4 regions of the Alteromonas macleodii ATCC 27126 genome follow, and region 2 is predicted to be linked to each of the others. Evidence: predicted binding sites of a transcription regulator. Region 2 holds the regulator's gene; each other region holds the start of a gene.
What was found. The regulator FliA, encoded in region 2, starts transcription of late flagellar genes. The targets are predictions, from matches to a motif close to CTAAAGNTNNNNNNNNNNNNGCCGATA.
Positions count from the first base shown of each region.

Region 1 (5,360 bases), 430 kb from region 2:
GGTTCACCATCAAGCTCAATATTATTGTCCCTAAGGGCTTTAAGCAGTTTATTCGTATACTGCTTCTTATCGCTGTCCTTGTTGAAACCTGAATAACGAATAGCGGCTACCGTTCTCGCTGGTACAGTAACCAGCGATACATCTTTGTGCGTAGGCACAGGAGCGCTTTTAATGTCATATTTGCTGGGCAAGAAAAACATCATTGTTTCTGAAGATGAGACTTCGACAGGAGAGGTCATTGCAATTTCTTGAGAGCGCTTTCCAACTTCTACGGGGGACGTCATTGACACATTGCTACTGGATGTATTCTCACCAGAGATATAATTAAAGAGTAGTTGAAATGCTCCGTTATCTTCATTCCCACTAGACATTACGCCTAACGCTTCATTGTAATGCCTCACTTCAATATCTTCATCAAGGGTCTCGATAATGGAATAGGGAAGGGTTTCTGTATCTTTGTAATATAATGGCTCAGCCTGGATCATTGTTGACACCAATAAAGTAGTAATGAAAAGAGGCAAGCGAAAACGGGAAAATATCATTCTTTTTTAGTGGTTTGTTACGAATAGTCCTTATACGAATTAAAGCCGATTAATGCTCAGTTAAACTGTTCTTAAGTAACTATCTATGCATTCCTAAAGTGTGCCAGATTAATTGTTAGACACAAAAAAGGGGCTAAAAGCCCCTTTTTAAAACAGGTTCGTAAAAAGCGTTACACTTTAAACTGTCTGATAGACTGTTGTAACTCTTCAGCAAGTCGAGCCACTTCATGGCTAGACTCAGACGTTTGCTGTGCTCCAGCTGTCGTCTCTTCAGCGATACCCACAATAGTTTCAAGCTTTTCGCTGATCTCTTGTGATACCGTATTCTGTTCACGGGCAGACTGCTCAATTTGAGAGCTCACGTCATGGGCTTTGTGAACGGCGTCAGAGATGATATCCAATGCCTGTGTAGCCTTTTCAGTTTGTGCCACACACGCCGCAGTTTGCTCTTTACCTTGATTCATCACCGATACCGCTTTTTCAGCACCCGCTTGAAGCACTTCAATCATTGCGTTGATTTCTTGTGTCGATTCTTGAGTTCGGCTGGCGAGGGTTCTTACTTCATCAGCAACAACCGCAAAGCCTCGACCTTGTTCACCAGCACGCGCTGCCTCAATAGCAGCATTCAAGGCGAGCAGGTTGGTTTGATCTGCAACACCACGGATAACGTCTAAGATGCCACCAATGCTTGCGCTGTCTTGATGAAGCTTATTGATAACGTCTGCCGCTTCTTGAACGTCACGAGATAAGATCTCAATGGTGTTCTTATTCTCTAGTGAGATTTGGCGCACGTTCTCAGCCTCAGCATCCGCATGGCGAATTTGACTTAGTGTATCTTCAGCGTTTTGCACAACCAGTTGCGACGTAGAGTGCATTTCTGTGGTTGCTGTTGCTACTTGGCCAATTTGTGATTTCTGATCCTGAATTGAATGCGTCGTTTGCGCCGTCACTGCAGACGTTTGTTCTGAGGCGGCTGCCAGCTGTTCAGCACGAACGTTAATGGCTGTAATGAGCTCCTTCAGGTTTCCAATTAGCGTATTGCAGTTTCGGGCTAAAAGACCAAATTCGTCTTGCGCCGAATCGTCTAGACGGTGAGTAAGGTCACCCGATGAAGCCACCGTCAGAAGTTCATTTACACGATAAAGCGGACGTGTGATTGCGCGTACGGTCACGTAGCCAATAAATGCTGCTACTGCAATCGAGATAATAACAACCACAATAACGAACGTGTTGCCCGTCGCAATGGCGCCGTTAACCTGACTTTCTACATGTGACGCTTTCTTGTCTGCAAGATTGAGCAGGTTTTCTAGAGCGACAACCGCTTGCGCGATATTTGAGTCTGAAGCGTTAAGCGCTTTTTCAGCATCATTTCTGCGCTCTAGACGATCAACATGAAGCTGAACCACGCCATCGTTAGCTTTAATCGCATTGATTGCGTTGTTAACCAAGTCGTTAATATCATCAAGAGTACCAGAATCATCGCGGCCGCCCGCAGTTTGCATCATGTCGCTTAATTGCGTGACCACTTTCTCGACAACCAAATCAACTTCGTTGCCTAGCGTCTGTGAACGAACCAGTGTCTCTGTTTTAATGTACTCGTATGAAACCGTTAGCAAAGAAAGCAGCGACGTCTCAAGTTGGCTGCCGATTTCTGCCGCACGTCGTAGGTTAGGGTCGCGCTGAACAGCATCTAAGTCTGAGAAGTCTAGAAGGTAGGTAGATGCATCGTCTGCGTTGTCTTCAGCGTCACCCAGTCTGTCTTGAATTGTGTTGCGTATATCAAGGTACATTTGGTGATTTTTGTACATCGCTTCAACATTGGTGATATATGCTTCATATGACTCACGTACAGTATTTAGCGTGCTCTTTAGTTCAGGCTCGTTATTAACGGCCTGCGCCAGTTTCTTATATTCACTCTCAAAGGTGTCTTTGGCAGAGTTAAAAGACGCTCGTTTGTCTTTTAAGCCATTTAGATCTTCTTCGATGTAGCTCTCGAAGGTAAGTCGGCCCATATTGAGAAAGCTGGCTTTAAGTGCATTGCTGCCTGCTACTGTGGGTAATGCAACGTCATTTACTTCTTCCGTTGCTGAGCCTATTGAGTTGAGGTTATAAAGTGAAACAACACTAATGACGATCAGAAGTGCGCTAATCGCTACAAATCCCCCGATTACGCGTGTGGCTACCGTTATTTTCATCGGAACTCCTGGATGAGTGTTTTTTATTTTTATCCCTAACGATATTACCCGTCTCAGCAAACAAAATATAGCGATTAAAGAAGCTAGTTTGCTTAATTACTGAGTAGATAATGAGACATTATCGTTACTATCGTAAGTAAGTGTATCGGCTACAATAACTTAATGTTTATTTTATTTAGCACTTAAGTGTAGAAAGTTTAACTGGTAATACCAGTTGATGCGTAAAATTATACACGTAAATATGTGCGAATTGGATAATTGCGGAGCCAGTATACTCTGGTTTTAGGCAGAAACACTCACGAGCGAAGCGGAGTTCAGGTTTAGCAAAGTCATGCTTTGCCCCCAAACATAGCCTGTATCTAAGCCGATAAATTGATGACTGTTCGTTTGGCCCGACAGAGCTGCCCAATGCCCAAATATCACTCGTTGATCGTCAGCGAGCTTTTTATTCTCTACTTCAAACCATGGTTTTAACGTGCTACTAGTGCTGTGGGATACTGCGCTGGGATGAGATTTGTTATCAAAATCGAGTGTGCCATCTGTATGAACAAAACGCATGCGCGTACACGCATTCACAATAAAACGCAGTCGCTCATCACCCTTAAGTTTATCTGACCAGTTGTTGGGTTTATTACCATACATTTCTGAAAGAAAAGCAGCGTAATTGTCGGATTTTAGGATGTTACTAACTTCGTCACTAAGTGAAACGCACTCATCGATAGACCATTTAGGATAGAGTCCAGCATGCACCATTACTGATTGCTCATCTAACTTCATTGCCAACGGGAACTGACGCAACCAGTCAATAAGTTCGGCCAAGTCTGAAGCATTAAGTAGAGGCTCTAATTTGTCGGATTTTTTTGCTTTGCGGATGCCGTTTACAACGGTAAGTAAGTGAAGGTCGTGGTTTCCTAAAACACTGCTAAACTGGCTGCCTAGAGACTTTAAAAAGCGCAATGTGCTCAAAGAATCTTCTCCTCGAGCAACTAAATCACCTACTGCGAGTAGCGTATCGTTTTCTTCGTCGAATTTTACTTTATCTAACGCGCGACGAAGACCATCGTAACAGCCTTGTATATCACCAATGACGTACGTGTTACCTTGCGACATAGAAACCTTAATGAAGAATACTTGGAATGGCTAATCGGAAAACGTCGATAGGAACGCGAAAACGCTCGCCGCTCTCTAATTCCATTACATAGTAGCCTTCCATATTCCCAACCGGTGTGTCAATGACAGCGCCACTGGTATAGTCAAAATGCTCGCCCGCTTTCATGATAGGTTGCTTGCCTACAACCCCATCACCTTCAACTTCTGATGTCTTGCCATTTGCATCGGTAATTTTCCAGTAGCGACTGAGTAATTGCACCGTATGGTCGCTATTGTTCTCAATCGTAATGTGGTACGCGAAGGCAAATTGCTTTGAATCTGACGGAAGGTGGTCGGGAAGGTGACGGGTTTTCACCCGCACCTTAATATCAAGTACATCCATAGAGAACTTACTGCTCTTGTTGGTGCTCTTTTGCCGACACAGCGTTTGCTATTGTGGCAAAATCGTTAAGTGATAATACTTCTGCGCGAGAGGTAGGATCGATACCTAGCTCGCGGATCTCCTCTTCACTTAAACTGTCTTTCAGCGAGTTGCGAATGGTTTTTCGGCGCTGGTTGAACGCTTGTGCACAGACGCGCTCAAGCGTATTTACAGACTCAACGTCTACTGGCGGAGCCTGATGCGGCACTAGCTTCACTACTGCAGAATCAACCTTCGGGGGTGGCTTAAAGGCCCCCGGCGGAACATTGAGTACCGGAATGACGTGGCAGTAATACTGCGCCATAACGGAAAGCCTGCCGTAATTCTTAGAACCTGGTCCTGCTGCCAAGCGGTTTACCACTTCTTTTTGAAGCATAAAATGCATATCTTCTATGCAGTGAGCATGATCAAAAAGGTGAAACATTAGTGGTGTCGAAATGTTGTAGGGCAAGTTACCAAATACGCGAAGCTTTTTGTCTTTGACTGGCATTTCTTTAGAAAGGGCGCCAAAGTCCATGGTCATTGCATCTTGTTCAATAACCGTTAGCTTATTGCCGTTAAATGGATGGTGTCTCAATCGCTTAGCAAGATCTCTGTCTAGCTCAATGACTGTGAGTGCATCTACTTCTTCACAAACAGGATCTGTTAATGCGCCTAAACCGGGTCCAATTTCTACCAGGTTTTGTTCATTTTTTGGCGCGATGGCCGCAACAATCTTGCCTATCACGTAATCATCGTGAAGGAAGTTTTGTCCGAATCGCTTTCTGGCCGTATGGCCTAAGTGTGTTTTACTCATTGTTGATGATGTGCAAGCTCGATGGCTTTTTCCAATGCTTTTCTGAAACTACCGGCGTCGGCTTCACCTGTTCCTGCTAAGTCTAATGCAGTACCGTGATCTACCGATGTACGAACGAAAGGTAACCCTAGCGTGATATTCACTGAAGCCCCAAAACCCTTATATTTTAGCACGGGTAAGCCTTGATCGTGATACATAGCCAGCACTACGTCAGCATTTTCCAGATATTTGGGTTGAAATATGGTGTCTGCAGGTAGAGGGCCTGTGATCTTTAAGCCTTCTTCTCTTAGTTCGTT
Region 1 is NC_018632.1:724,931-730,290, forward strand. It holds gene MASE_RS03125 (SOUL family heme-binding protein) at 1-485, opposite strand, end outside; gene MASE_RS03130 (HAMP domain-containing methyl-accepting chemotaxis protein) at 713-2,737, opposite strand; gene MASE_RS03135 (symmetrical bis(5'-nucleosyl)-tetraphosphatase) at 3,020-3,847, opposite strand; gene apaG (Co2+/Mg2+ efflux protein ApaG) at 3,855-4,229, opposite strand; gene rsmA (16S rRNA (adenine(1518)-N(6)/adenine(1519)-N(6))-dimethyltransferase RsmA) at 4,237-5,064, opposite strand; gene pdxA (4-hydroxythreonine-4-phosphate dehydrogenase PdxA) at 5,061-5,360, opposite strand, start outside.
Region 1: MASE_RS03130 (HAMP domain-containing methyl-accepting chemotaxis protein) is a predicted target of FliA. The motif match lies at 2,881-2,907, and genes of this name have one in related genera.

Region 2 (5,360 bases):
TCAGCGGAGCTTGCGCAAATCAAGGAAGAGCTAGCGTCTCTTCGCGATGTATTGCAATATCAAGTGGCCGACTTGATGGAAGCTAAGAACAAACGTCAAAAACCTGTTCATCAATATCTAATCACCCGTTTAACCGATATGGGGTTAAGCAACGCGTTAGCGAAACAGCTTATTAGCTATACGCCGTCACATTACAACGAACGAGATGCATGGGTATATCTTCTTAACCTATTGGCTAATCGCATAAATGTGACAGGAAACGATATACTTAGCGCACAAGGTGCTGTTGCATTAGTAGGACCAACAGGTACCGGTAAAACAACTACCGTTGCGAAACTTGCTGCCCGCTATGCGCAAAAATACGGTGCAGAGTCGGTTGCGATGATTACCATCGATACGTATAGAATTGCCGCCTATGAGCAGCTAGCGACATACGGAAAGATTATTGGCTGCACGGTGAGAAAAGCGCAGACTAGTGAAGAACTTGCGGATTTATTATTCCAACTTCGTCATAAGCGACTAGTATTGATTGATACGGCTGGATTTAGTCAAAGAGACAGTCGATTAATTAAACAAATTAAGCAGTTTGATAACGGACAAATGCCAAATGTTAAAAAATATTTGGTAGCGCAAGCAAATACGCAATATCCTGCTTTGCAGAGAATCATTCAAGCGTATGATGATATTGAACTAAGTGGCTGTATTTTCACAAAGTTAGATGAGTGCTACTCTTTAGGAGAGGTGCTTAGTGCAGCGGTTGAATACCAATTACCGGTTAGTTATGTCACCGATGGTCAAAAAGTACCTGAAGACATTAAGATTGCAGAAGCGAAATCTTTGGTTTCCGCTGCTGCAAAGCTTTATAAAAAGTACGGTTTGAATCATACTAGTGGTAACAACGCAATTAAAACAGCATAAGCAGTATGATTGACGACCAAGCGAGTAGCTTAAGAAAAATGAAGCAATCACGGTTAATCAAAGTAATCGCCGTCACCGGTGGCAAAGGTGGCGTAGGTAAAACAAACATTACATTGAACACCGCTATCGCCATGGCGAAGCAAGGTAAACGTGTAATGGTTCTCGATGCGGACCTCGGTCTTGCTAACGTAGACGTTATGTTAGGTTTGCGTGTTGAGAAAAACTTATCCCACGTGCTTTCCGGCGAATGTACACTTGATGAAGTATTAGTGACCGGTCCGCACGGAATAAAGATCGCCCCTGCCACATCAGGCACGCAGTCGATGGCAGAATTGTCGCCAACGCAACACGCTGGCCTAATTCGTGCCTTTAGTGAGCTGCGCTCGCAAATTGACGTGCTAATCGTTGATACAGCGGCAGGTATTTCAGACATGGTGTTGAGCTTTTCAAAAGCCTCACAAGACATCATGGTCGTTGTGTGTGACGAGCCTACTTCATTGACAGATGCGTATGCATTGATAAAAATTCTGAATAGAGAGCACGGTGTTTTCCGCTTCAAAGTTGTGGCTAATATGGTGCGCGACGTGCGAGAAGGCCAAGAGCTATTTAGTAAATTAAGCAAAGTGACAGGGCGTTTTTTAGATGTTGCACTAGAATTAGTGGCGACAGTACCGTTTGACGAGAACATTCGTAAAGCAGTGCGTAAACAAACAGCCATTGTCGATGCTTACCCAGGTTCACCGGCAGCCGTTGCAATAACACAGTTGGCGAGTAAAGCCTTAACATGGCCTATTCCAGCGCAGCCAGGTGGCCATTTAGAGTTTTTCATTGAACAATTAGTTGCAGAAAAAGCCGTAGGAAGTCAGCGTTGAACAGCAAGGCAGCCGCTTATCAACAACAAACCGATAAAGCGCAGTTAGTCGAAAGACATGCGCCATTGGTTAAGCGTATAGCGCATCACTTGATAGCGCGATTGCCGGCTAGTGTTCTTGTAGACGATTTAATTCAATCAGGCATGATTGGATTATTAGAAGCCGCGCGAAACTTTGATGGTTCAAAAGGAGCCAGCTTTGAAACGTTTGCCGGTATTCGCATTCGCGGTGCTATGCTAGATGAAATTCGCAAAGGGGATTGGACACCGCGTTCAGTTCACCGAAATGGCCGAGCGATCACTGAAGCAATTTCGCAAGTAGAAAGCGAAACAGGTCGCGATGCTAGAGATTCTGATATTGCTGATAAGCTTAATGTAAGCTTGCAGGACTATCACCAAATGCTTAATGAAGTAAATGCCGGAAAGCTGGTAGGTATTGAAGATTTAGGTGTGTCAGAAGATGTTATTTCGACAGAGCAAAATCGAGGTAGCGACGCACCACTGGAAGATTTAATGCAAGGCGCTTTCCAAAAAGCGCTTGCCCATGCAATTACGACATTACCTGAAAGAGAAGCGATTGTACTTTCGCTGTATTATGATGAAGAGCTGAACCTAAGAGAAATTGGTGAGGTTCTTGATGTAAGTGAATCGAGAGTCAGTCAAATTCACAGTCAGGCCATGTTAAAACTCAAATCACGAATGAAGTCGTGGCAAGCTGACGAAGAATAGAAATTAATAACAATTAACCCCTCACTGGAGGCTATTTTGGACAAAAGCATGAAAATTCTCGTGGTCGATGATTTTTCTACCATGAGACGTATCATCAAAAACCTACTTAAAGATTTGGGTTTTTCCAACATCCAGGAAGCGGATGACGGAAGTACTGCATTGCCTATGTTGCAGCAAGGTGATTTCGATTTCGTAGTTACCGATTGGAACATGCCTGGAATGCAGGGTATTGACTTGCTTCGCGCGATTAGAGCCGATGACAAGCTCAAGCACCTACCAGTACTTATGGTTACTGCTGAAGCGAAGAAAGAGCAAATTGTTGCCGCTGCGCAAGCAGGTGTTAATGGCTACGTTGTTAAGCCGTTCACTGCAGCAACACTTAAAGAAAAATTAGATAAAATATTCGAACGTTTAGGTTGATCCAGACGCTCACCAGAGAAATGAGGTTTACTGGATGTCAACGAATGTAAACGTTCCAATTTCGTTGGAAGAAGCAAAACAGCTTGTCACCTACCTTGAAGAGGGTGACAACGCTTCAGCCAATGCCCTATTAGAAGCGGCCTCAATGAAAGAAAACGTTGAGTTATTTGCCGAAGTAGGGAAACTGACGCGTCAGCTCCATGACGCGCTGAATAATTTCCAAATAGACGACCGCATTAAAAATCTCGCGACCGATGATATTCCCGATGCACAATCCCGCCTAACCTACGTAATTGAAGAAACTGAAAAAGCTGCTAATACTACTATGGATGCAGTTGAAGCGAGCATGCCTATAGCTGAAATGCTGTCGGCGCGCATCGAAAAGGTTATGCCTGAGTGGAAGAAGCTGATGAATCGCCAAATAGAGTTGGGTGAATTCAAGGCTTTATGCGCAGACTTAGACGAATTGTTGGAAGAAGGTTCGGCACAGTCAGCTAAACTTACACAGTTACTTACAGAAGTATTGATGGCTCAAGGTTATCAAGACTTAACTGGTCAGGTTATTCGCCGCGTTATCGACTTGGTTAAAGAAGTGGAAGACAGCTTAGTTAACATGCTTACCATGTTTGGTGAACGCGACGGTGCAGAACAAACTAAACCATCTAGCGTTAAGGCCGATAAGGTTGATGGTGTAGAGGCAGAAGGCCCTATCATTGATGCCGATAAGCGCGACGACGTCGTGTCAGGCCAAGATGATGTAGATGATCTTCTGTCTAGCTTAGGTTTTTAGGGGAGCGGGCGCATGTCGTTTGATGTTGACGAGGATATATTACAGGACTTTCTAGTTGAGGCTGGAGAGATACTTGAACAATTACAAGAACAGCTCGTTGATCTTGAGAACAATCCTGAAGATGCGGATTTGCTGAATGCAATTTTCCGTGGTTATCACACAGTTAAAGGGGGAGCAGGGTTCCTGTCTCTTACCGAGTTAGTAGAAATTTGTCACGGTGCAGAAAACGTCTTTGACGTAATGCGTAACGGTCAACGAACACTAACCCCTGAACTGATGGATATTATTCTGCAAGCCACAGATGTTGTGGTTGAAATGTTTGAACGAGTGAAAGCTCGGGATCCATTAGAGCCAGCAGATGCACACCTAGTAGACTTGTTACACAAACTAAGTCGCCCGGAATCTCCAGATGAGAATATTTTTGGTGAACAAAGCGCGCCGGCGTCAGAACCTGAGCCCGCGATTGAAGAGCCAGAATTAGTTGTTGAAGAGCCTACTGCACAGGCACCAAGTTCTGGTGATAGCGGCGGTATTGACGAAATCACTGAAGATGAGTTTGAAGCGCTGCTTGATGAGCTTCATGGCTCTGGGGCACCAGGACAGTCCTCAGCGGCTAAAAGCGAACCTGCAAAGGCTGCTGCACCTGCTGCCGCTAGTGATAACGACGATATCACCGACGAAGAATTTGAAGCGCTGCTCGATGATTTACATGGCAAAGGCAAGTTTGGTGGTGAAGAAGCTGCGCCAAAGGCAAATACACCAGCTCCAGCACCAGTTACGCCGAGTGCAGCTGGTGATGAAGAAATCACCGATGACGAATTTGAAGCACTGCTTGACCAACTGCATGGTTCAGGGCAAGGGCCTACCAAGCAGGGAGCCGTTTCAAAGGCGCCAGAGCCTCCTGTAGATAAGGCAGCAACAGAAGCGGTTCAAAAAGCGAAACAAGCAGCGCCAGCTGCGCCAAAAGCGACGCCTGCTCCTAGCGCCGCAGCGCCAGCTAAAGCAAGCGCGCCTGCTGCACCAAAAGTAGCGCCTAGAAAAGATGAGAAGAAGGCGGACCAGCTGCGCCTCCAGCTGAGACTACAGTACGTGTAGATACCAAGCGCCTTGACCAAATTATGAACATGGTGGGTGAACTCGTACTAGTGAGAAACAGGCTAATAAGCTTGGGTATCAACAGTAACGACGAAAGCATGTCCAAAGCCATTGCCAACTTAGATGTGGTAACGGGCGACTTGCAAGGTGCGGTAATGAAAACCCGCATGCAACCTATCAAGAAGGTGTTTGGTCGTTTCCCTCGCGTTGTTCGAGACCTCGCTAGAAGCTTGAAGAAGGAAATAACCCTTGAGCTTGTGGGTGAGGAAACTGATTTAGACAAAAACCTGGTTGAAGCACTGGCCGATCCACTTGTGCATTTGGTGAGAAACTCCGTCGACCATGGTATTGAAATGCCTGATGACCGTGCTGCAGCGGGTAAACCGCGCATGGGTACGGTTCAGCTATCGGCATCTCAAGAAGGCGATCATATTCTTCTAACCATCGAAGATGATGGTAAAGGAATGGATCCTGAAAAGCTTAAAGAAATTGCTATTAGTCGCGGTGTACTAGACGCAGACGCAGCTGCACGGATGT
Region 2 is NC_018632.1:1,152,018-1,157,377, forward strand. It holds gene flhF (flagellar biosynthesis protein FlhF) at 1-918, shown strand, start outside; gene MASE_RS04890 (MinD/ParA family protein) at 924-1,790, shown strand; gene MASE_RS04895 (RNA polymerase sigma factor FliA) at 1,787-2,518, shown strand; gene cheY (chemotaxis response regulator CheY) at 2,555-2,938, shown strand; gene MASE_RS04905 (protein phosphatase CheZ) at 2,973-3,728, shown strand; partial or broken gene MASE_RS04910 (chemotaxis protein CheA) at 3,741-5,360, shown strand, end outside.

Region 3 (5,360 bases), 1.7 Mb from region 2:
CCACATCGTGAATGAGCTGGTCGTAGGCGCGCTGCAGGAACGACGAATAAATAGCAACAACCGCATTCATACCGTCTTTGGCAAGGCCCGCGCCAAAGGTCACCGCGTGCTGTTCAGCAATCGCAACATCGAAATACTGCTCTGGAAAACGCTGAGAAAACTCAACCATGCCTGAACCTTCGCGCATGGCTGGCGTTACCGCCATTAGCTTAGGGTCTTGTGCCGCCATATCACACAGCCATTTCCCAAAGATTGCAGAGTAGGTAGGGGCTGAAGGCTTAGATTTTGGCAAAGCATTGTCAGCCGGATTGAATTTTGGTACCGCGTGGAACTTGATAGGGTCTTCTTCAGCAACCGCGTAACCTTTACCTTTCTTGGTGACTACGTGAAGTAGCTGCGGGCCGTCAAACTTGCGCATATTGCGTAGAGTATCGACAACACCATTTACGTCGTGGCCATCGATAGGGCCAATGTAGTTAAAGCCAAGCTCTTCAAATATCGTGCCCGGGACAACCATGCCTTTAATGTGTTCTTCTGCACGGCTGGCAAACTCCTTAATAGGAGGTACATTGCTTAGCAGCTTTTTGCCGCCATCGCGTATAGAGTTGAAAAAGTTGCCTGTGAGCAAGCGAGCTAAGTGACTGTTCAACGCACCTACGTTTTCAGAAATAGACATTTCGTTGTCGTTAAGTACAACTACCATGTCTTTCTTGATATCACCAGCGTGATTAAGGGCTTCAAACGCCATACCAGCGGTCATAGCACCGTCGCCAATTACCGCTACAACCTTTCTGTTTTTGCCTTCTTTTTCGGCAGCCACAGCCATGCCCAGCCCTGCACTAATCGATGTAGACGAATGACCAACTGCAAAGGTGTCGTAGTCGCTCTCAGGCGGCCATGGGAAAGGGTGCAGACCATTCTTTTGGCGAATGGTGCTCATGCGCTCTGCACGGCCTGTAAGGATTTTGTGCGGATAAGCTTGGTGACCTACATCCCACAGCAGTCGATCGAAGGGGGTGTCGTACACATAGTGCAAAGCGACGGTCAGTTCCACTGTGCCTAAACCAGATGCAAAGTGCCCACTGGTTTGGCTTACGCTGTTAAGTAAGTACTCACGCAACTCATCGGCGAGCTCGCGTAATTTGTCTTGGGGCAACTGCCTCAATTTATCGGGTGTTTGCGCAAGCGCAAGCGTTGGGTAATGTTGGAGATCTAAACTCATGTACTTATTATCTTTTTCAACATGGCGCGTGGCTAATGGTCGCGTTTTACCAAAAGCTCGCTAAACGCAATTAAACTGTCAGTATTGTAGGGTAAACGCGCCAATGCTTGAAGTGCATTATCGTGAAGCATTTCTAATTCTTGTTTAGCGCCTGTAATACCAAGTTTGGCTGGAAAGGTATTTTTCCCTAACGCTTCGTCTGACCCCGCGGGTTTACCTAATTTTTCGCTACTGCCTTCCACATCTAAAATATCGTCTTGAACTTGGAAAGCTAGCCCAATATCCGCGGCATAAGCCATTAAGTCAATTTTAGTTTGAGGCAGTAAGCCTTCACTAACAATGGCGACCATTTCTACGCAGGCTTTTAACAATGCACCGGTTTTCAATCTATGCAGCTGTTTTAGTTCTTCTAGCGAGATGGTTTTGCCGGTGCTGGCTAAATCGATAGCTTGCCCACCGCACATACCTATGTAACCCGCACTTTTCGCAAGTACAGACAGTAACTGGCTACGCTTTGTTTCAGCATACGTGCTTAATGGAGCATCAGCTAACACTGTAAATGCAAGTGCCTGCAGCGCATCGCCAGCTAAAATAGCGGTAGCCTCATCAAAGGCAATATGGCAGGTTGGCATACCGCGGCGCAAGTCGTCGTCGTCCATGGCTGGTAAATCGTCGTGGACTAACGAGTAGGCGTGCACACATTCAATGGCCATACTAATAGCCATTTGGTCTTTTTTGGGCACGTCTAGGGTGTTACCTACTACTTGAACAAGTAGTGGCCGCATCCGTTTACCGCCAGCAAGTAAGGCGTGACGCATTGCGTCTTTCAAGCGCGGCGCGTAATCGGGTAATTCGTCAATTAATGTAAGAAGAGATGCATCAGTTTGCTGTTTAACTTGCTGATGCAAAGCAGAAAAATTCATAGATTGCCTGTTAGTTAAAAATGAACGATTTATGGCTGTTCACTTTCAGGAAGAGGGTGGAGCGTTTCTTCGCCTTGTTCACTGAGCAGTATCTTTACTTTTTGCTCGGCGTTTTCAAGAGATTGTTGGCCTTGGCGGGAAAGTGCTATACCGCGCTCAAATTTTTCTAGTGCTTTATTAAGAGGCAGATCACCGCTTTCCATTTCGTTAACGATAGCTTCTAGTTCTGATAAAGTTTCTTCAAAAGACGCTGATGCTTTTTCTGTCGTCATAAAAACACTCAATATAGTGGCCAAAATACGTATACCGCGCACATTAACCGAGGGTTGCACAAGGGTCAAATGGTTTGTCCGTATATCGCCTATATCACAGTAACATAGCTTTTTTTTCATCCAGTTCAAAAGGCAACATACAAGCAAATTGTGCTATATTCGATGCAGGGTTCACTAACCTTTCAGAAGTAACCGTGTTATTTACTGTGAAGGAAAAAGTAAGGCGCTGAAAAAGCGCTAGATATTTTTAGTTTATAAAAACAGACAAAGCAGCGCTTTTACATAGAACGTACTTCATAATAAACAAATAAATGTGATATTTTTCAATAATGTCGTTTTAGTATTTCTATCTTTTGCCGATAGGGTATTTGTACACTAACAGCACTGACTGCGCATAAATGGGGAAGAGTGAGTGGATTTAGCAACCGTCATAGGTATGTTGGGCGCCATTGGTTTCATAGTTATGGCTATGATTCTGGGCGGCAGCTTGGGCATGTTCATCGACGTGCAATCAATACTTATTGTATTCGGGGGAACACTATTTGTTGTCCTATCTCAGTTTACGTTGGGTCAATTCTTCAGTGCGGGTAAAGTTGCTGGCAAAGCGTTCATGTTCAAAATTGAAACGCCTGAAGAGCTAATCGAGAAGATTGTTGAAATGGCAGATGCTGCACGTAAAGGCGGGTTTCTGGCATTAGAAGAAGCGGAAATTTCAAATGAGTTCATGCAAAAGGGTGTGGACATGCTGGTTGACGGTCACGACATTGAAGTGGTGAGAGAAACGTTAGCTAAAGATATTTCTATGACAACGGAAAGGCATGAGTTCGGCGCTTCTATATTTAAAGGAATGGGCGACGTAGCACCTGCGATGGGTATGATTGGTACTTTGATCGGTCTGGTTGCCATGCTTTCAAACATGGATGACCCTAAAGCTATCGGCCCTGCCATGGCGGTAGCGCTATTAACCACGCTTTATGGTGCCTTTTTTGCCAACGTCGTGTGTTTGCCAATTGCCTTTAAACTGGCGGTAAGAGCCGGTGAAGAGAAGTTAAACCAGAGTCTTGTTCTTGACGGTATTGTGGGTATTGCCGACGGCCAGAACCCACGTGTTATCGAAGGGGTATTAAAGAACTACCTTGCGGCGAGTAAACGCGGAAGCGCAGAGGAAGAGTAATGGCCGAAGAAGAATGCCCAAAATGTCCCCCCGAGGGGCTTCCAGCCTGGATGGGAACCTTCGCAGACCTGATGTCGTTGCTTATGTGCTTCTTTGTACTGCTACTTTCGTTTTCGGAAATGGACGTACTGAAGTTTAAACAAATTGCGGGCTCTATGAAGTTTGCTTTTGGTGTGCAAAATAAAATTGAAGTAAAAGATATTCCAAAGGGTACCAGTGTTATTGCAATGGAGTTTCGACCTGGCAAGCCTGACCCTACGCCTATTGAGTCCATTCAGCAGCAAACCAACGAAATGACCCAACAAATGCTGGAATTTCAGGCTGGTAACGAAGACTCTGCCGGCGGAAGGCAGAAGCAGCGCGGCGAGCAGCGTGGCGGACAATCTCAACAAACGGCTACTGAGTCGTCTTCATCGGCTGAGCAAAGCACCGATCAGTCGCAAATGGCTGAACTGATGAAAAAAGTAGCGCAGCAATTAGAAAAACAAATTCTAGATGGTTCGGTGGAAATGGAATCGTTGGGTCAGCAGTTAACCATTCGAATTCGTGAGAACGGTTCCTTCTCGGCGGGCTCAGCCTTTTTGCAGCCCCAATTCCAACCGGTGTTGAGAAAAATCGGTACGCTGTTGGCGGATGTGCCTGGAGAAATCGAAATTTCAGGGCACAGTGACGGTCAGCATATTGCTAATGAACTCTATCGTTCTAATTGGGACTTGTCAGCGCAGCGCGCTGTCGCGGTCGCTGAAGCCATGCGGACCGCGCCAGGGTTTGACGAAAGTCGTATGTCGGTAGTGGGTAAGGCAGATACCGATCCAATTGTAGAAAATGCCACTTCACCTTCAGACCGAGCGCAAAATCGTCGCGTTGAAATTAATATTAATCAGGGTAAGCCAATGCTGTCTAAGCCTATATCAGTTGTAGATGAGTAGTGCTTTGACCTAGTGTCAGCTTCAAACAAGAAAGCGGCGCCAAAGGGCGCCGCTTTTTTTGTCACTACTATCGATAATTAGCGTTGTTAAACACGAGCCAAATCAAGTCTGTAATGAGGCTTTGAAATCACAAGCTGAACGGTACTGATTGTTCTTTCTAAAAAACCACCTTCACAATATTTCAGGTAGTAGGTCCACATTCGCATAAAACGCTCGTCATAACCGTCGTTTAAAAGCTCATCTTTTGCAGAAATAAATGCTTCATACCAATGGTTCAATGTTTTCGCATAGTCAATCCCGATGTCGTGTAAGTCACGAATCATCATATTAGTGTACTTTTTCAGGTGAGCGTTAAGCTGGTGCTGAGAAGGTAAAAATCCACCCGGAAAGATATATTTCTGAATAAAGTCGACACTATTTGAATAGCTGTCGTAACGTCTGTCATCAATGGTTATTGACTGAAGCAGCATTAGGCCATCGTCTTTTAAAAGTGACGAGCATTTCTCAAAGAAATTTCCTAAAAATTGTTTGCCTACAGCTTCAATCATCTCGATAGACACGAGCTTATCGTACTTGCCTTCAAGTAGGCGATAATCCTTTTTCAGCAAAGTGATTTTGCTTTCAAGTTCTTCTCGGGCAATCCATTCTTTTGCCCATGCATGCTGCTCTTCTGAAATGGTAGTGGTCGTTACGCGGCAACCATAATGCTTAGCAGCATAGACGGCTAGCCCGCCCCAGCCCGTGCCAATCTCTAGAAGATGATCGGTTTCGCTAAGCTGTAACTTGTCGCAAATGGCTTTGAGCTTGTAATTTTGTGCATCATTGAGAGTTGCATTCGGA
Region 3 is NC_018632.1:2,885,268-2,890,627, reverse strand. It holds partial or broken gene dxs (1-deoxy-D-xylulose-5-phosphate synthase) at 1-1,222, opposite strand, end outside; gene MASE_RS12360 (farnesyl diphosphate synthase) at 1,255-2,145, opposite strand; gene xseB (exodeoxyribonuclease VII small subunit) at 2,175-2,417, opposite strand; gene pomA (flagellar motor protein PomA) at 2,830-3,591, shown strand; gene MASE_RS12345 (flagellar motor protein MotB) at 3,591-4,520, shown strand; gene MASE_RS12340 (SAM-dependent methyltransferase) at 4,607-5,360, opposite strand, start outside.
Region 3: pomA (flagellar motor protein PomA) is a predicted target of FliA. The motif match lies at 2,753-2,779, and genes of this name have one in related genera.

Region 4 (5,360 bases), 2.1 Mb from region 2:
ACGCTGGTGGATGAAGCCGGTTTAGCATTGCGGCAGCTTATGCGTCAGGCAAGGCGGCGTATAGCCTCTGGAGGTGGCGTAATACATACTTCTGTTGAAACCTTCATGGAATTTATTGCGGCAAATACAAACGTATTTCGTTTATTACTACGCGAGCATACTGGTACGTCGTCGGCTTATCGGTTGGCAGTATTTAGAGAGATTCAACACTTCATCGACGAGTTGACCGACTACATTATTGAACAGCAGGGCGTAGAATACGCATGCGCGCAGCTTCAAGCTGATGCTATGGTAAGGCTCGTATTCAGTGCTGGGGCAGAGGCATTAGAAGCAGACGATAAACTTCGCCGAGAAATCGGTGAGAGAGTGAAAGCGCAGCTTCGCTTCGTTCAACTAGGTGCAACGCAAAAAAGCGTATAATTGAATTAGTGGTTTAAGTCCACATCGTTTGCTCTAATCAAAGCCACCTTATTTTAATACGTCTTCATAGGCCTTTGTGACTCCAAAGGCCTTGTCAATTTGTACCAAAACTAACTTTTGCGTGTAAGTAAAACGCCAGCCTCAATGTGATGAGTAAACGGGAATTGATCGAATAATGCCGATTGAGCAACGTCGTGAGTTTCACTTAAAAGCTCAAGGTTTTGCGCCAACGTTTCAGGGTTACACGAGATATACACGATATTATCGTAATCCTGAATCATTCTAAGCGAGTCTTCATCCAACCCAGCTCTTGGTGGATCGACCAATACAGTTGTGAAATTATATGCACTTAGATCAATGCCTTCTAAGCGACTAAACGTACGTTCACCTTTCATAGCCTGAGTGAATTCTTCAGCGGCGAGTCTTACGATCTTCACATTATTAAGCTGATTTTGTTCAATATTAAACTGCGCAGCTTGTACAGAGGGCTTGGCTATTTCGGTCCCCACAACATTATCGAAGTGAAGCGCTAGCGGCAGTGAGAAGTTACCTGCACCGCAATACATCTCCAGTAAATCGCCAGAGAGCGGCTTTACGCAATCTAGTGCCCATTCAATCATGCTGCAGTTCACTTCGGCATTGGGCTGAGTGAAGCTATTTTCGATATGCTTAAATATGAATTCTTTGCCATTAACGGGTAAGCGCTCAATAACAAAATCGTTGTCGATAATAAGCTTTTGTTTTCTCGCACGGCCGATGATGTTTACTTTCGGAAAGTGAGCCTCGAGTTTCGCCTTTAATTCTTTTGCAGCCTCTTGCCACTTCTCATCTAGTTGACGATGGTATAAAAGGCTGATGACAAGCTCGCCAGATAGTGCAGAAAGATAATCGATTTGAAAAAGCTTCTTTCTTAGCGCTTCATTTGGTCTTACTTCTTTTAACAACAGCGCCATAGCATCGTTTATTGCTTTACAAGCAGGAGGAAAGCTATCTACGCGATACTTTTCTTTTGTTTCCTGGTTGAACATGATGTGAAACAAATCATCGCCCTCATGCCATACTCTAAATTCGGCGCGCATACGGTAGTGCGTTGGTTGCGATGGAAATACGGTTAAGTCAGGCGCATTGAACGGAGAAAGTAACGCAGTAAGACGTTCTACTTTTTCGTCCAACTGAGCTTGATAGCGTTGTTGTTCGGTCGCGGTCATAAAATTCTCCATTCAATGTTGAGGTCGCGAATTGTAGTCCCTTATAAAATAACTGCAACAAGCGCTATCTACTTCTGCATTATTATTAGGAACGACCCAGTAAAAAAAGCTGTATTAAAATTAAACAATACTGATTCTTTGCCGATAATAAGATTGAGGATAGTGAGGATCAAATTATGAACGTGGGTCAAATTAAGGCTTTTATGGGCGACCAGAAGGTCGATCAAAAAGCAGATCAAAAGGCATCAGTTCACCCGAACGAAATGTTGAAAAAGCAGTTACAGCAAGACGGATTGCAGCAAGCGGCTGAGTTTTCTAAACAACAAGCGGCATCAGTATCTGTTTCCAGTAGCCAAACTAGCATCGGCTTACGTGTGGTGAGTAGCAGCCTTAACCAAGCGTTAGTTATAGATGGCCAAAAGCCACAAGAAGCCAAAGAGAAAAGCATTGAAGATAAGTCGAACAGTTTGTTCGACTTTGAAAAAGTTGCCAGAAACGTACTTAAGTTCGTAGGTGGCGTCATTAGAGGTGCGGCAAACGGTGGTGCCAGCGAAGAAAAGCTTAATGGCTTATTTAGCCAAGCGAGAGAAGGCGTAAGCCGTGGATTCGCTATGGCTGAAAAAGACCTCGCTGGTTTTATGAATGAAGAGATTGAGCAAGGGATGACAAAAAGCCGCGATCTCATCGATACAGGAATAAACGATCTGGAAACTGACATATTTGGTCGCCAGCAGCCGAACGCTGTAACGCTTTCGTCCTTAAACGCGGTAGCTGCATCGGATGAGAAAAGCGGAAGCTTACTGATTCGAACTAAAGATGGCGACGAAGTGAGTTTTAGTTTTGAGAGTCTTCGCTCGTTCCAAGCATCTCAACAACTTAATTTCCAAGCACAAGCATCTCAGGAGCAATCAGGCGGTAGTGGCGAGCAAGGTGAAAACAATTTTTCAGCGTCATACCAACAACAAACTTCGTACCAATACTATGAGCGAAGCGGTATTAGCTTTTCATTAAAAGGCGAGCTTGATGAAGATGAGTTAGAGTCGATAGCTGATTTAGTTGGTCAAGTTCAGGATCTCGCCGACACCTTTTACAGTGGTGACATCGACAAAGCATTTGAAGAAGCGTTAAGTTTAGGCTTTGACGATAAAGAGTTAGTTGGCTACGCGTTACAGTTAAATAGAACCACACAGACCGAAGTGCTAAAGACGTATGAGAACATCCAACATTACAATGAAGACAAAAGCGATAATTCGAAGTTTGGAAATGTGGTTAGCCCTATAGCGCAATATCTAGAAAAGATGATGGATACTTTTGCTAATGCCGAAAGTACGTTAGAAAGTAACGAAGACTATAATACCTTAATAGGTGGGTTGATTAATGAGATGAAAGACGTGCAGGTGCCAGACCTTGTATCTGCTATAAATAGGTTTCACGCTTTTAATCAAACGTTACTTAATGGACTTCCTCAATCTGCTGAGACAAGTGAATAACTAACTATTTGCTAATATAAAAGCCCGGTAGCGAAAGCTAACCGGGCTTTTTTATAGCCTATAAACCGTACTCACAAAATTATGCGTGTTCGACTTTGTCCTTTGCAGGGCGAACTTTTAGGGTTCGCTCCTGGAAGATTGAGTCGTTAGTTTTATCGATAACGCTGTTTAAGTCGTCAGTTACAACTTCGATAAAACCGTATCCTTTTCTTTTTCCAGTTTTACGATCCTTCATTAAGCGAACCGACTGTACTTCAATAAAGCTACTGAAGTATTCCTTTACTGCGTTCTCGTTTGCTCTATAAGGCAAATTACCCACATATAAAGTTTCTACTGATCCGTCATTAGAATGTGCTCTGGCATCTGAGGAAGATGGACTTTGAATAAGAGACGCTAGCCAAGGAGTAACGATACCGCTGATCAGCAGAGCTGCTGAGACGGTCAGTGGAACATGGACGTTTAAACTAGCAGAAGAAAATAACAAGTAACCTGCAATTGCAAAAATAGCGCTAATAACAGCGCATTGAATAAAGCCTACTTTCATATACCTACCTTTCTATTGTTTATTATGGTGTTGGAGGCTGTATATAGTTTACTCATTTGTAACAAATTGAACAATAAAATGTGAAAAAACTAGTCTAAAGATGGATTGAGTCGCTAGAAATGATGCAGAAATGAGCGGTTGACACCAAAAGTGGCTTAAAAAGCAAAAAAATCCAATTTAAGTGTTGATCTTTCACAAGAGGTATCTATAATGCGCTCCACGTTCTGAGGGGGCTTCGAGAAAAACAAAGCCAACTTAGCAACAAGTGCGAAACCAAGTTTTCAAACAAATAAAAAGTTTAAAAACATGGTTGACATCGAAAATAAACGATGTAAAATGCGCACCTCACTCGAACAGGGTGAGTCACTAAGAGTTTGATCATGGCTCAGATTGAACGCTGGCGGCAGGCCTAACACATGCAAGTCGAACGGTAACATTTCTAGCTTGCTAGAAGATGACGAGTGGCGGACGGGTGAGTAATGCTTGGGAACTTGCCTTTGCGAGGGGGATAACAGTTGGAAACGACTGCTAATACCGCATAATGTCTTCGGACCAAACGGGGCTTCGGCTCCGGCGCAAAGAGAGGCCCAAGTGAGATTAGCTAGTTGGTAAGGTAACGGCTTACCAAGGCGACGATCTCTAGCTGTTCTGAGAGGAAGATCAGCCACACTGGGACTGAGACACGGCCCAGACTCCTACGGGAGGCAGCAGTGGGGAATATTGCACAATGGGGGAAACCCTGATGCAGCCATGCCGCGTGTGTGAAGAAGGCCTTCGGGTTGTAAAGCACTTTCAGTTGTGAGGAAAAGTTAGTAGTTAATACCTGCTAGCCGTGACGTTAACAACAGAAGAAGCACCGGCTAACTCCGTGCCAGCAGCCGCGGTAATACGGAGGGTGCGAGCGTTAATCGGAATTACTGGGCGTAAAGCGCACGCAGGCGGTTTGTTAAGCTAGATGTGAAAGCCCTGGGCTCAACCTGGGATGGTCATTTAGAACTGGCAGACTAGAGTCTTGGAGAGGGGAGTGGAATTCCAGGTGTAGCGGTGAAATGCGTAGATATCTGGAGGAACATCAGTGGCGAAGGCGACTCCCTGGCCAAAGACTGACGCTCATGTGCGAAAGTGTGGGTAGCGAACAGGATTAGATACCCTGGTAGTCCACACCGTAAACGCTGTCTACTAGCTGTGTGTGCCTTTAAGGCGTGCGTAGCGAAGCTAACGCGCTAAGTAGACCGCCTGGGGAGTACGGCCGCAAGGTTAAAACTCAAATGAATTGACGGGGGCCCGCACAAGCGGTGGAGCATGTGGTTTAATTCGATGCAACGCGAAGAACCTTACCTACACTTGACATGCTGAGAAGTTACTAGAGATAGTTTCGTGCCTTCGGGAACTCAGACACAGGTGCTGCATGGCTGTCGTCAGCTCGTGTCGTGAGATGTTGGGTTAAGTCCCGCAACGAGCGCAACCCTTGTCCTTAGTTGCCAGCCTTAAGTTGGGCACTCTAAGGAGACTGCCGGTGACAAACCGGAGGAAGGTGGGGACGACGTCAAGTCATCATGGCCCTTACGTGTAGGGCTACACACGTGCTACAATGGCATTTACAGAGGGAAGCGAGACAGTGATGTGGAGCGGACCCCTTAAAGAATGTCGTAGTCCGGATTGGAGTCTGCAACTCGACTCCATGAAGTCGGAATCGCT
Region 4 is NC_018632.1:3,688,413-3,693,772, reverse strand. It holds gene fabR (HTH-type transcriptional repressor FabR) at 1-420, shown strand, start outside; gene trmA (tRNA (uridine(54)-C5)-methyltransferase TrmA) at 531-1,628, opposite strand; gene MASE_RS15745 (DUF5610 domain-containing protein) at 1,805-3,118, shown strand; gene MASE_RS15740 (RNA recognition motif domain-containing protein) at 3,198-3,662, opposite strand; rRNA gene MASE_RS15735 (16S ribosomal RNA) at 4,025-5,360, shown strand, end outside.
Region 4: MASE_RS15745 (DUF5610 domain-containing protein) is a predicted target of FliA. The motif match lies at 1,749-1,775, and genes of this name have one in related genera.